2 regions of the Exiguobacterium sp. UBA6282 genome follow, and region 1 is predicted to be linked to the other one. Evidence: predicted binding sites of a transcription regulator. Region 1 holds the regulator's gene; the other holds the start of a gene.

Region 1 (6,819 bases):
TTGGCGATTGAGATTTCGTTCCGGGCGAAAACCTTGTTCGACTGCTCGCCGCATGCCACGGGCGATTTTTGCATTATGCAGTTTCCGTTGGTATTCTTCCACGAGTGAGACGATCTCAAGGACCATCGCTTCTGCATCCGCGAGTTGATATTCTCCATCTGAATCAAGCGTCATCAAGCGGACCCCATGTTTTTTGAATGTATGCAAAATAGCGATTTTTGCATTCCCTCGACCAATCCGTGTATCATCCGTCACGAGGACCGCATCTACCGTATCGCGTGTCACATAATCAAGAACTGTTAGCATCCCTTCCCGATCAACATCATATCCACTCTCTTTTTCAGAGACGATATCTACGACATCAAACCCCTTTTGAGACGCAACCTTCGAAAGCTCCATCCGTTGGCGTTCAATCGAACTATCTTGTGCTTCTTTTTCGGTCGATACTCGACAATAAATCACGACCTTCATCGTACCTCACATCCCTGTTCGTTCTTTCACAACTTTTCCATTTTGTCATTGTTGTGCGATTGGTACAACGATTTTGCTTTTTGAGATGACATGTTTTGTCTCAACATCATTATTTTTGATCAACCAGTTGACGTATTCCTCATCTGACATCGAACCGTCATTGTAGACTTCAGCAATTTGTTCGACTGTAGCGTTCTCATCGACCGTAACGGAAGCCGTCATCAATTGTGCTACCTTTTCATCTGGGCGTGGTGTGAGTAAAAAGATCACGAAGGCAATACTTAATGCATAGAAGAGAATAGAAAAAGCATGAGTACGAATCGTATGAATCATCATGAATCCCTCCAAATATGAAATGAATGAGTTAGAATAAACGTTCGCGGAACAATTGTTCGCATAATTCATAATAAACACAGAACCCGTGTTCGGTCAACACAAAATGTCGAACAATTGTTTGTACGCTCATTTGTTCTATGTTATAGTGAATTTAGAAACATATATTCTTACATTTCAAACTTCAATCCAGAAAGAGGTGGCAATTCGTATGCGGAAAATGTCTAAGCGCCAACAAGAGATTCTCGACTACATCGTCTCTGAAGTGAAACTGAAGGGGTATCCACCATCAGTTCGTGAAATCGGAGAAGCAGTCGGACTCGCGTCTAGCTCGACGGTACACGGTCATTTGGATCGACTCGAGAAACGGGGAATGATTCGCCGTGACCCGACGAAACCACGTGCGATTGAGATATTGCTTGATAAGCCTGAAGAAATCACGGAAGCTATCGTTCATGTTCCCGTCATCGGGAAAGTCACAGCTGGTCTTCCGATTACAGCGATTGAAAACATCGAAGAACAGTTCCCGCTCCCTGCACATTATGTAGGAAACGAAACGGTCTTCATGTTGACGATCGATGGTGAATCAATGATTAACGCAGGTATTCTTGACGGCGATCGCGTCATCGTACGCCAACAAAACACAGCAGAAAACGGAGAAATCGTCGTAGCTATGACCGAAGATAGCGAAGCGACGGTGAAACGGTTCTTCTTAGAAGATCAACAGGTACGTCTACAACCAGAAAATGACTCGATGGATCCGATGTATTTCGATAATGTCTCCATTCTTGGTAAGGTAATCGGCGTGTATCGGACGATTCATTGACGGAGGGACCAGTTACGACTGGTCTTTTTTCATGCCTTCAGGAAATGTACATGATACCGTCAATACCGTCGCACTGACGGGTTACGTTGCGTATTCGGTCGCAACGCAACAAACGGATTGGTTACCGACTGCCATCGGTATCGCTGTCGGTACGCTTTGGTTGTCACCTGACCTCGATTTAAAGTCAGAACCGTATTATCGCTTTGGACCATTTCGAGTCCTGTGGATGCCTTATGTGAAGATCATGCCCCACCGCTCGATCTGGTCACATGGATTGATCATTGGGGATGTCATCCGACTCCTTTATAGTGCTGCACTTGTGATTCCCTTATTATTTCTCAGCTTGTATTTTCAAGTCATCGCGTCAGAGACCATTGATTCCTGGTTCGCTTCCCTACCCGCTTTTGTCATTGGTATCATGGTGGCGAGTACAATTCATATCCTACTAGATTATTCCAGTAGTTGGTTTCGACCTAAAAAAAGAAAAAAGCGTCGTCGTTAACACCTCTTTTGCTTGCTTGCAGGCAAGACGAGGTGTTTTCTTATCCAATTTTTCGTATCTTTAAACATTAAAATAAAAAATTTCCATTCCTATATTTCAATTATATGTATTGAAAACGTTATCAAATCGGAGTAATTTAAAGTAGAAAGACCATTATTTGCTTTAATCCAAAGGGAGGGTTTTTGCATGAATAACTTTGTATTGGAAATGATCGGTACGATGATCCTCATTCTGCTCGGGGATGGTGTCGTCGCCGGTGTCGTCTTGAGAAAGACGAAGTCCGAAAACAGCGGATGGATTGTCATCACGTTCGCTTGGGGTCTTGCCGTCATGACAGGAGCGTTCGTCGCTGCTGAGAGTGGAGCGCACTTGAACCCTGCTTTAACAATTGCACTTGCTTTAAACTCTGATTTACCGTGGGCAGACGTTCCTGTCTATATTGCCGGACAACTTGTCGGAGCTTTCATCGGCGCCATTCTCGTTTGGCTTCATTACATGAAACATTTTGAAGCGACTGATGATCAAGCTGCAAAACTCGGTGTGTTCGCAACAGGTCCAGCGATTCGCCATACGCCGTCGAACTTGATTTCTGAAATCATCGGGACATTCGTTCTCGTCTTCGGTATCTTGGCGCTCGGTTTAACGACATTCGGTGACGGCTTAAAACCACTTATCGTCGGTTTACTCGTCGTCGTCATCGGTCTATCACTTGGTGGTACAACAGGATATGCCATCAACCCGGCCCGTGACCTTGGACCGCGTATCGCACATGCTATCTTACCGATTCCGAATAAAGGGTCATCTGACTGGGGCTACTCATGGATTCCAGTTGTTGGTCCAATCATCGGCGGAGCGCTTGCCGTGTTCATCTATCAATTGATCTACTAAGATCACGTTTCACAAACACATACCGCTCAAGGGGGATTTCGAAATGGAAAACAAGTATATCCTAGCACTCGACCAAGGTACGACAAGCTCACGTGCGATCATCTTCGATCACGACGGGAAAATCGTCAACTCGGCACAACGGGAATTCAAGCAATACTTCCCGCAACCAGGCTGGGTCGAGCACGATGCAAACGAAATCTGGGGTTCGATTCTTGCTGTTATGGCTGAAGCACTCGGAACAGCAGATATCAAACCTGAGCAAATCGCCGGAATCGGAATCACGAACCAACGTGAAACGACAGTGGTCTGGAACAAAGAAACAGGTAAACCGGTTTATCACGCGCTCGTTTGGCAATCACGTCAAACGTCTGGTATTTGTGACGATTTAAAAGAACAGGGCTTGAATCAGAAGTTCCGCGATAAAACAGGACTTTTGATTGATGCCTACTTCTCTGGTACGAAAGTCAAATGGATCCTCGACAATGTCGAAGGTGCACGTGAGCAAGCAGAGAACGGTGAATTACTCTTCGGTACGATCGATACGTGGCTCGTTTGGAAATTGTCTGGTGGAAAAACGCATATCACGGATTACACGAACGCTTCACGGACATTGATGTACAACATCTATGAGCAAAAATGGGATGAAGAGTTGCTCGATATCCTCGGTGTTCCTGCATCAATGTTACCAGAAGTTCGTCAATCGAGTGAAGTCTACGACAAAACAGTACCATATCACTTCTTCGGTTACGAAGTGCCAATCGCTGGGATCGCTGGTGACCAACAAGCTGCACTCTTTGGTCAAACGTGTTTTGAAGAAGGTGAAGGAAAGAACACATACGGAACAGGTTGTTTCATGCTCATGAACACAGGTGAGAAAGCCGTTTCTTCTGACCACGGACTCTTGACGACAATTGCTTGGGGCGTCGATGGAAAAGTCGAATATGCGCTCGAAGGCTCTATCTTCGTCGCCGGTTCTGCAATCCAGTGGCTCCGCGATGGACTCCGTATGTTGAAACACGCGAAAGATTCAGAAGGCTATGCAACGAAAGTCGATTCAACAGACGGTGTTTACGTCGTTCCTGCTTTTGTCGGTCTTGGTGCACCGTATTGGGATTCAGATGTTCGTGGGGCGATCTTCGGATTAACACGGGGAACAGATAAAGAGCACTTCGTTCGGGCAACGCTTGAATCACTCGCTTATCAAACACGCGACGTGTTGACAGCGATGGAACAAGATTCTGGAATCGAACTGAAAACACTTCGTGTCGACGGTGGTGCTGTAGCCAATAACTTCTTGATGCAGTTCCAATCGGACATCCTCGGCGTTCCTGTCGATCGTCCAGAAATCAACGAAACGACAGCACTCGGTGCAGCATATCTTGCTGGATTAGCCGTCGGTTACTGGAAAGATAAAGCGGAAATCAAACAACAATGGAAGCTCGATCATCAGTTTAAACCAGAGATGAAAGAAGACGATCGTGAACAACGCTATGCTGGATGGCAAAAAGCAGTGGAAGCGACAATGGTCTTTAAACCATCGAAATAAGTTAATTAATAACCCGATCCCTTTTACAGAGGGACCGGGTTTTTGATATCTTATAGAAAATATAGCGTGAGGTGCCTCATGAACACCATTTATTCTGATCAACAGCTAAAAGAATACATTCAGTTCGCGCTTGATGGCAACATCACGCATGAAGAACTGGCAGATTGGTGTTACCGGTATATGATCAATGTCTACCATAATGATTATTATCATCTTGCAACTGACGGACGTGGAACTTATCCATTAAGTGAACAAGCGACTGAAGTAGCAAACGATATCGATGCACAATGGGATCTCTATCTTTATAACACGTATTCTTTGGATGCATTACAAACACTTGATTTAGCTACAGTTTGCTTACCGAAAGAGTGGTTAGAAGAGTGGCTCCGGTCGTTTTGATTCATGAGACTCTCTACTAAGTTTTAATCTGAATAGAAGTAATTGAAATAAATCCCCCTCGCCTATTCGCGATGGGGGATTTATTACTCATTTGCCAAACTCATTTTTTAATCCGTCTTCAATCTCATCGACGGATTTCGACTGTCCACTTAAAACAGCTGCTAGAAAAGCACCTTCGACGAGTGGTGCGTCGATAAAACGTACCGCCCGTTCGCCACTGTATAATTCAAGTGCTAGTTCCGTGTTCATCGTCGCAGAACCAATATCCGTTAAGACGACTCCATCGTCGTCTAGTGTATTCAGTGTTTCTTCGATTCGTGTTGCGTCCGTTCCAATGCTACCATCTTCAAGACCGGCTGCTACTAAGACTGGCGTATCCGGTGCCATCTCTGCCAACAGTTCTTTCAGCCCAGCCGCGAGTTTTTCACTATGAGAAACAAGTACAAGATTAACCATGAAGCACCTCCGCGATTTCGCCGAGTAGTAAAGCACTCGATAAACTACCTGGGTCCTGTACGCCTTCCGTCGCTTCACCGAAGTAGGACGCGCGCCCTTTCGTTGCGATACGCGCTTTTGTATCAGCAAGTGCTTGATCGATTGCCACTTTCAAGTCCCCTTCTTGCGAGAGCGCTTCTTGGAACGGTGTCCAGATATCGACCATCGTCTTTTGTCCGAATTCCGATTTCCCACGCGATTTGATCCCTTCCGTCGCTTCGCGGAAAGCGTCTGCAAGATCCGCACCTTCGACTTCTGTTTTCCCTTTGAATGCACCGGCGAACTTAACGAATGCTGTCCCGTATAAAGGACCGGATGCCCCACCAATCGTTTTGATCAGCGTCATCCCGACTTCTTTGGATAAAGCTCCTAAATCCTCATATTCGCCGTGTTCTTCTAGCGTCTTCTGGACTGCTTGGAAGCCACGCGACATGTTAATTCCATGATCTCCATCACCAATTTCCCGGTCAAGGTCCGTCAATTCATCCTTATGCTGTTCGATCTGTTCCGCTGCTTTGAGGAGCGCGCTTTGCAACTGTTCCGTCGTCAACTTCATGTTTTTACACCCCGTTTATTTGAATTAGAATCCAATCGCTTTCGTTTCTGCATCGAGATATCCGAGCAGTTCATCATCCACTGGTAAGAGCGTGATTGAGAACCCGTGCATCTCAAGCGATGTCATATAGTTTCCAACGAATGAGCGGGCAATCTTGTAACCATGCGCCTCAAGTTCTTCCGCGACATATTTATACGTGATGTACAGTTCGGATTCTGGTGTTCCGCCCATCCCATTCACCATGACGGCGACTTTTTTGTCTGGTACTTCTTTCGTCAAACGATCGAGCAACTCTTTGACGATCGCATCAACGGAAGCGACTGCTTTTCGTTCAAGTCCTTTTTCACCGTGGATCCCGATTCCGATCTCCATCTCGTCATCATGCAACTCAAAGCCTGGCTTGCCGCTCTCCGGCATGTAACATGGTGAGAGTGCCATTCCAATCGAACGAACGCCCTTGATGACTTTTTCCGCAACTGCTTTGACTTCACTTAGTGATTTTCCTTCTGCCGCTGCAGCACCGGCAATCTTATGGACGAAGACGGTTCCTGCGACCCCACGACGATCCTCTTCCTTTTTGATCGCGATGTCATCATTAACGACGACCGTATCAACTTCAATATCCTCGAGTTCAGCAAGTTCCTTCGCCATATCGAAGTTCATGACGTCACCTGAATAGTTCTTGACGACGAGTAGGACACCTTTTCCCCCATGAGCTGCCTTGATGCCTTCAAGCACCATGTCGGGTGTCGGTGAAGTGAACACTTCCCCACAAACAGCCGCAGCAAGCATACCGTCCCCGA
Region 2 (6,819 bases), on a different contig from region 1:
CAATGTGATTTCGGAGTTATATGGCGATCAGGGAAGTATCACCTTCTCCGGTCAAGAAATCATCAAGGCACTCGGTCACTGGGAAGAAGATGCGACGGTCACGGTGCCGATCATTCCGAATCACGCGGACATCCCGACACTCGCTGCTGCTTTTGCGCCATATGTCACAGCGGACAGCGGTGCCGTCCTGATTCGCAATCACGGAATCACGGTCTGGGCACCGACCGCCTTTGAAGCAAAGAAACACCTCGAAGCCTTCGAGTTTTTATTCAACTATACGTTGACGTTGCAATCATGCCGTCAATCTATCTATTAAAAGGAGGAATCATCTCATGGCAACAGTCTTATTCCAAGAAACAAACACACGGTATACGGATCAAACGGAAGTCGCTGACTTCCTCGCATCGCGCGGCGTTCTTTACGAACAATGGGACGTCTCAAAACTACCAGCACCTCTCGTCGAGAACTTCACACTGACGGATGCCGACAAACAAACGATTCTCGATACGTTCGCTCCAGAAATCAAAGACGTATCAGAACGTCGTGGATATCAGACAGCTGATATCATTTCACTTTCGGATACGACACCGAACCTTGACGAGTTGCTCGTCAACTTCCAGAAAGAACATCATCACACGGATGATGAAGTCCGTTTCATCGTAAGCGGTCACGGCGTCTTCGCGATCAAAGACGAAGAAGTCGGCTACTATAACATCGAACTCAATCCTGGTGATTTGATTTCTGTTCCTGTCAATACACGCCACTACTTTACGCTCCAAGAGGATCGGAAAGTCGTCGCTGTTCGAATTTTCGTCACGACGGATGGCTGGGTTCCAATTTACGAGAACGAGACATCCACGGTCTCTTAAGAACGACAAAAGCGTTGATTTCTTCTATATAAGGAGAATCGGCGCTTTTTCTTATCTCACAAACATATCACTACATCGACACGTAACAGATATAATGAGGGAAAAGCGATTGGGGAGTGAGCAACATGCATATTCGTCCTGTAACGGAACATGATTTACCCGCCGTTCTATCCATTTATAATGAAGGCATCGAAGACCGAATCGCAACGCTTGAGACGGATCGAAAAGATTTATCGTTCATGACCCAGTGGTATGCAGAGCGTACGCATCGCTACGCTGGATATGTCGCAGAAGATGAGACAGGTGTCCTCGGCTTCATTTCTCTTGATCCGTATAACCCGCGTCCTGTCTATGCGACAGTTGGTGAGATTTCCGTCTACATTACTCGAACACATCGCGGACAAGGGATCGGGACACAGTTGTTAGAAACTGCCGAACAACATGCGCGCGATCATCAGATGCATAAGCTGATTCTCTTTACCTTCCCGTTCAATAAAATCGGACAAAAGCTCTACATCCGTTCCGGATTCCGGATTGTTGGGACATTTAAGGAACAAGGTCGCTTGAACGGCGAATACGTCGACGTCATGGCGATGGAGAAACGCTTACGATAGGATTCATTGAATGCCAGACGGGGAATAATCAATCCGAGTCATTGAGAGAGGATGAACCTAATGGATATTCAACAAATTCGTAATGCGACGCTTGTCGTCACGTATGCCAATCAAGTTTTACTGATTGATCCGTTTCTCGGCGAAAAAGGCAGTTTACCTCCTTTCGGTCAAACGCCGAATGCCGTCGCCAATCCACTCGTCGACTTACCGGTCGATGTTAAGACACTGCTCGATCCTGACGCTGTCTTCGTCACGCATCTGCACGCGGATCATTTCGATGATGCTGCAAAACAATTTCTACCCAAGCATTTGCCATTCTATGCGCAGCAAGAAGAAGACGCACGGCAAATCCGAGAAGCCGGCTTCACGAACGTCTCTTCCTTCGATTCCGGTGTGACGATCGGTGATATCCAGGTCCATCGAACAGGTGGACAGCATGGTGTCGGTGAAATCGGTGAACGAATGGGACATGTCTCCGGACTTGTCCTCACGCATCCGGACGAACCGACGCTTTATATCGCAGGTGATACGATCTGGTGTGACGAGGTCGCGCATGCGATTGAACAACATACACCAGATATCATCGTCGTCAACAGTGGGGCTGCCCAGTTCCTGACGGGAGAACCGATCACGATGTCGCAGCGTGATCTCCTTGCCGTACACGAAGCAGCAGCGGAAGCAACGATCATCGTCTCGCACCTCGAGTCCGTCAATCACTGTCTCCTGCGGCGCGACATGATTGCTGACTTTTTAGCTGCCTTCCACCTCTCTGCCCATTTCCTCATTCCGGAAGATGGCGAAACGATGTCATTTTAAGAACACATCAAAAGTCTCTTTTCGAAATTCATCGAAAAGAGACTTTTTTCATGGAATGACCAATCCTAATAATCGAGCGAAGGCGACTGCTTGTTCTTCCGTAATGACTGCGCCCGGTAAAAATCGCGGATCGATTGTGATACCAGAGAGTTCCGTCTGCCGGAGATCAAGACCTTTTAATGGTGTTTCAATCCATTGGCTATCAGTAAGCCGGACCGCTTCGAGTTTCCAATGGGTCGGTTTCACTTCGAAGAACTGTGCTTCTTTCATCGTCGTTTCACTCCAATGCTGATGACGGACAGTACTACGAATGAACTGGGCATAGTCTGCGAGTCCTTCTTCGATCGTCAGATGATCAAGCGTACAATCTTCAAACTGAACACCCGTCATCCGGCATCCGACGAAAGACACGCGGTGAAAACGGGTTTCTTGGAAGTGACATCCTGTTAAGTCACATTGCTCGAAACGAATATCTTCGAACGAACCGCGGTCAAAGGTGAGGTTCGCGAACGAGACATTTTGAAAACATACTTGATAGGCATCGATACGCTCCGTCAGTTCGACAGGCATCGACTCCTTTTCATAACGTGCTCCTTTCAGATATGGATCGTCGATTTCGACTTGATCGAACGTCTCTGCTTGAAGCGTTTTCGGTAATTCTGGTAAACGGATAACGATCTCTTTCATAGAAATTCCCCCTTTTTCTCTCCTTTAGTGTATCAAACTCCTTTTGCATAAGGGTCAATCGTTCGAATTCCCTCTTTTTTCAACAGTTTTTTATTTTGAGACACTTTGAGACCATGCTATAGTCAAAGAAAATCAAAATAAGAACATATGTTCTTTTATGTAAAGGAGTGATTCAAATGTTTCCTTCCGTCGTTTTACCACAGAATAAACGTATTTTTTGTGTTGACAGTGTTTCCTTCTACGCCAGCTGTGAATGCCAGTATCGCAATCTCCCTCCCTTAACGACACGTCTTGCGGTCGTCTCCGATTTAAAACGAAGCGGATCCGTCATTCTCGCCGCTACTCCCGCCCTAAAAGCGCTTGGAATCAAGACAGCCGGTCGACTGTACGAAATCGAGCAATTACCCTACGCCATTCGTCGTACGATTCAACTCGTCGAACCGCGCATGCTCGCTTATATGAAAACGTCGATTCGTGTTTTAGATGTCCTGCATCAATTTGCCCCACCTGAAGCGATTCGTGTCTATTCGATTGACGAAAGTTTCATTGACATGACTGGAACCGATCGCCTGTTTGGTTCCGATCTGCAAGCTGCCAAAAAGATTCAAGAAGCGATTCTGAAGCAGACCGGCATTCACGTCCGCATCGGGATTGGTCCAAATAACGTCATCGCGAAACTGACGCTTGACTTAATCGGGAAAAAAGAAGGCATCGCACAATGTGGATACGCTGATGTCGCACGACGTCTCCATGATTTTCCGATTCGGAAGATGTGGGGAGTCGGACACCGCATGGAACAACATCTGCAGATGATGGGGATTGAAACGATTGGTGACCTTGCCATGCGCCCAGTCGAAGAGTTACATGAACGCTTCGGTGTCATCGGCGCCGAACTATGGCACCACGCTTGGGGTCTTGACGCGTCACCGACACTGCTTGCCCCTCGCCATTTGTTCGAGAAAGCCCCTCAACGGACGATTGGACACGGTGTGACCTTGATGCAGGACTATTATCAATTCGAACGTATCCGGAATGTGCTCAACGAACTCGTGCAGGATGTTGCGGCACGTTGCCGCTTTTCGAATCAAGTTGGTTGGACTGTTCATATCGGTGTCCGCTATTCTCGAAACGTCGTCCGAAGTGGCTTCTCGCGTCAAGTCCGGTTGCCTTATCCGACATCCGATGAGCGAATCATTCTGCGTCATGTCTTACAATTATTCGAACCGAATTGGCTTGACGGGGAACCCGTTCGTTTTTTATCTGTCGCAGTGGGACATCTAACTGCCGATCAAGGCACCTTACAGTTATCCTTGTTCGAGGATAATACGCGACTCTGGAAGCGGCGGCGGTTATTAAAAGCAATGGACATCGTTAACCTCCGCTACGGGAAAGGAACGATTCGTCTCGCTGTCTCGTTTCTCGATACGAGCGTCGCCAAACGGCGGCTTCGTTTCGTTGGCGGTCATCCAGGAGGTGATCTTCATGACAGCGTATCGTGATCGAGGGAATTTAAAGTGGATCCCTTTTCTCATGCCGGAGCACTTGCAATTGCTCCGGGAGTATTATGTCCAAATGCATCAGCTCGACTTGCCTGAAATCGATGAACAACTGCAAGAATCGTGGCACTTTTTACTTCAAGAGGCTTTAATAGAAGGAAACGAACTCGAAATCACGTATTATAAGGAAAGTAGCTACGTGACGGTCGTCGGTTTTGTTGAACGGCTAGAGCCTGAACGTTCTGTTCTCTTTCTGCGTGGTCGTGTTGCAGTAGAAATCTCCTTCACACGAATCGTTCGGATCGAAAACGGGTAAGCTTTCATACAGATAGCCGCTTCAAATCGTGCCCGGAAAGAAGGAATAGTCATGTTGGATTGGTTCACTTCCCTCCCCGTCGTCGTGCAAGCATTACTTGCCGGTATGATGACTTGGGGATTAACCGCACTTGGTGCGGCACTCGTTTTCGTCTTTACAACGATTGAAAAACGCGTCATGAACATGATGCTTGGTTTTGCAGCCGGTGTCATGATCGCCGCTTCATTCTGGTCTTTGCTCGCCCCAGCGATCGAATTCACGGAGCAGGACGGTGGCATCGCGTGGATTCCTGCTGCAATTGGATTCCTTGCGGGTGGATTTTTCGTCCGTCTCCTTGACTTCGTCACACCGCATTTGCACTTATCCGCACCACTTGAAACAGCTGAAGGTCCTTCAACAGGACTTAAGAAAACGACGTTGCTGTTTCTTGCGATCACGTTGCATAACATTCCGGAAGGTCTTGCGATCGGTGTCGCTTTTGGTGCCGCTGCCTTGAATATGGACGGAGCGACCGTCGCCGGGGCTTTGACACTCGCACTCGGGATTGGCATTCAAAACATGCCCGAAGGTGCTGCGTTATCGATTCCGTTACGCGGTGAAGGGATGTCGCGCCGGCGCGCCTTCCATTACGGTCAATTGTCAGCAATCGTCGAACCGATTGCCGCGATGGTCGGAGCAGCCGCGGTCTTCTTCGTTCAACCGCTTCTACCGTATGCGTTATCGTTTGCTGCCGGAGCGATGATTTTCGTCGTCGTCGAAGAATTGATTCCGGAATCACAAGCAGAGAACGGATCCGATTTAGCAACGCTTGGTCTGATGGTCGGGTTTACGGTCATGATGATTCTCGATGTCGCACTCGGGTGATCTAAAAATATGCGATCATCTCCTCAAAAGAGGAAATGATCGCATATTTGTTCATGCACGTATCTTTAATAGACGCATCGCATTCAGGACCGCTAACATTGTCACACCGACATCAGCAAAGACGGCTTCCCACATCGTTGCGATTCCAAAGGCTCCAAGTAACAAAAAGATTGCTTTGATTCCAAGGGCAAAATAGATGTTTTGATAGACGATCTTTCGCGTCGTTCTGGCAACATCCATCGCATCGGCAAGCTGTTTCGGCTCATCGGTCATCAAAACGACATCCGCTGCTTCAATCGCCACATCACTCCCGATTCCGCCCATGGCGATTCCGACATCCGCCCGTGTCAGGACAGGGGCATCGTTGATTCCATCCCCTACGAACGCTGTTTTTCCTTTTGCTGTCTTCATCAGTTCTTCCAGCGCTTCGACTTTTTGATGCGGCAACAAGTTCGCAATGACGTGATCGAGATCCAACTGTTTTCCGATTGCTTCTGCCGTCTGTTTCCGATCGCCTGTCAACATGACGATTCGACGGATGCCTCGCTTTTTCAATTGGATGATCGCTTCCATCGTCGTCGTCTTCAGTTGATCTGCAATTCGAATCCATCCCAGATAGTCTTGGTCCTGAGTAATGTGAACATAGGTACCGATTTCGGTTTCTTTATCAGGTGTAAAGCCCAGTTCCTTTAACCACTCGGCATTTCCTGCACGCAGCAGTCGACCATCGTACTCCCCACTGACGCCTTTCCCTGCTATTTCTGATAAGTGAATGCCACCATCTTTAGATGGTAAGCCATCAACCGCCCGGACGATCGAAGTCGCGATCGGATGATTCGATTGCCGTTCCACCCGAGCTGCTACTTGTAGTAACTCTTGTTTCGTCATCGTATGTGCTTGAATAGCGACGACTTCAAAATTCCCTTTCGTCAACGTACCTGTTTTATCCAAGACGAGGGTATCGATTCGTTGCAACGATTCTAGATGATTTCCGCCTTTGACGAGTATGCCTCGCTTTGAAGCAGCACCGATTCCACTAAAAAAGCCGAGCGGGATGGAGAGCATGAGCGCACAAGGACAACTGATGACGAGAAAGACAAGCGCCCGGTACGTCCACTCGCTAAAGGAAGCATTCAGTAAGAGAGGCGGCAGAACCG

Evidence for each region. The regulator LexA, encoded in region 1, represses DNA repair genes until DNA is damaged. The targets are predictions, from matches to a motif close to CGAACATATGTTCG.
Region 2: a site for LexA is predicted at 3,127-3,140, ahead of B2751_RS08785 (DNA polymerase thumb domain-containing protein). Genes of this name have one in related genera too.

What each region holds. Positions count from the first base shown of each region.
Region 1 covers NZ_DJUM01000008.1:75,733-82,551, forward strand. The annotation lists gene B2751_RS01890 (YneB family resolvase-like protein) at 1-471, opposite strand, end outside; gene yneA (cell division suppressor protein YneA) at 517-804, opposite strand; gene lexA (transcriptional repressor LexA) at 1,016-1,630, shown strand; gene B2751_RS01905 (metal-binding protein) at 1,662-2,132, shown strand; gene B2751_RS01910 (MIP/aquaporin family protein) at 2,319-3,020, shown strand; gene glpK (glycerol kinase GlpK) at 3,064-4,566, shown strand; gene B2751_RS01920 (hypothetical protein) at 4,645-4,965, shown strand; gene dhaM (dihydroxyacetone kinase phosphoryl donor subunit DhaM) at 5,053-5,421, opposite strand; gene dhaL (dihydroxyacetone kinase subunit DhaL) at 5,414-6,016, opposite strand; gene dhaK (dihydroxyacetone kinase subunit DhaK) at 6,041-6,819, opposite strand, start outside.
Region 2 covers NZ_DJUM01000028.1:14,731-21,549, reverse strand. The annotation lists gene B2751_RS08810 (methylthioribulose 1-phosphate dehydratase) at 1-316, shown strand, start outside; gene B2751_RS08805 (1,2-dihydroxy-3-keto-5-methylthiopentene dioxygenase) at 333-869, shown strand; gene B2751_RS08800 (arsinothricin resistance N-acetyltransferase ArsN1 family A) at 995-1,483, shown strand; gene B2751_RS08795 (MBL fold metallo-hydrolase) at 1,544-2,299, shown strand; gene B2751_RS08790 (pentapeptide repeat-containing protein) at 2,348-2,986, opposite strand; gene B2751_RS08785 (DNA polymerase thumb domain-containing protein) at 3,163-4,485, shown strand; gene B2751_RS08780 (YolD-like family protein) at 4,469-4,798, shown strand; gene B2751_RS08775 (ZIP family metal transporter) at 4,850-5,662, shown strand; gene B2751_RS08770 (heavy metal translocating P-type ATPase) at 5,714-6,819, opposite strand, start outside.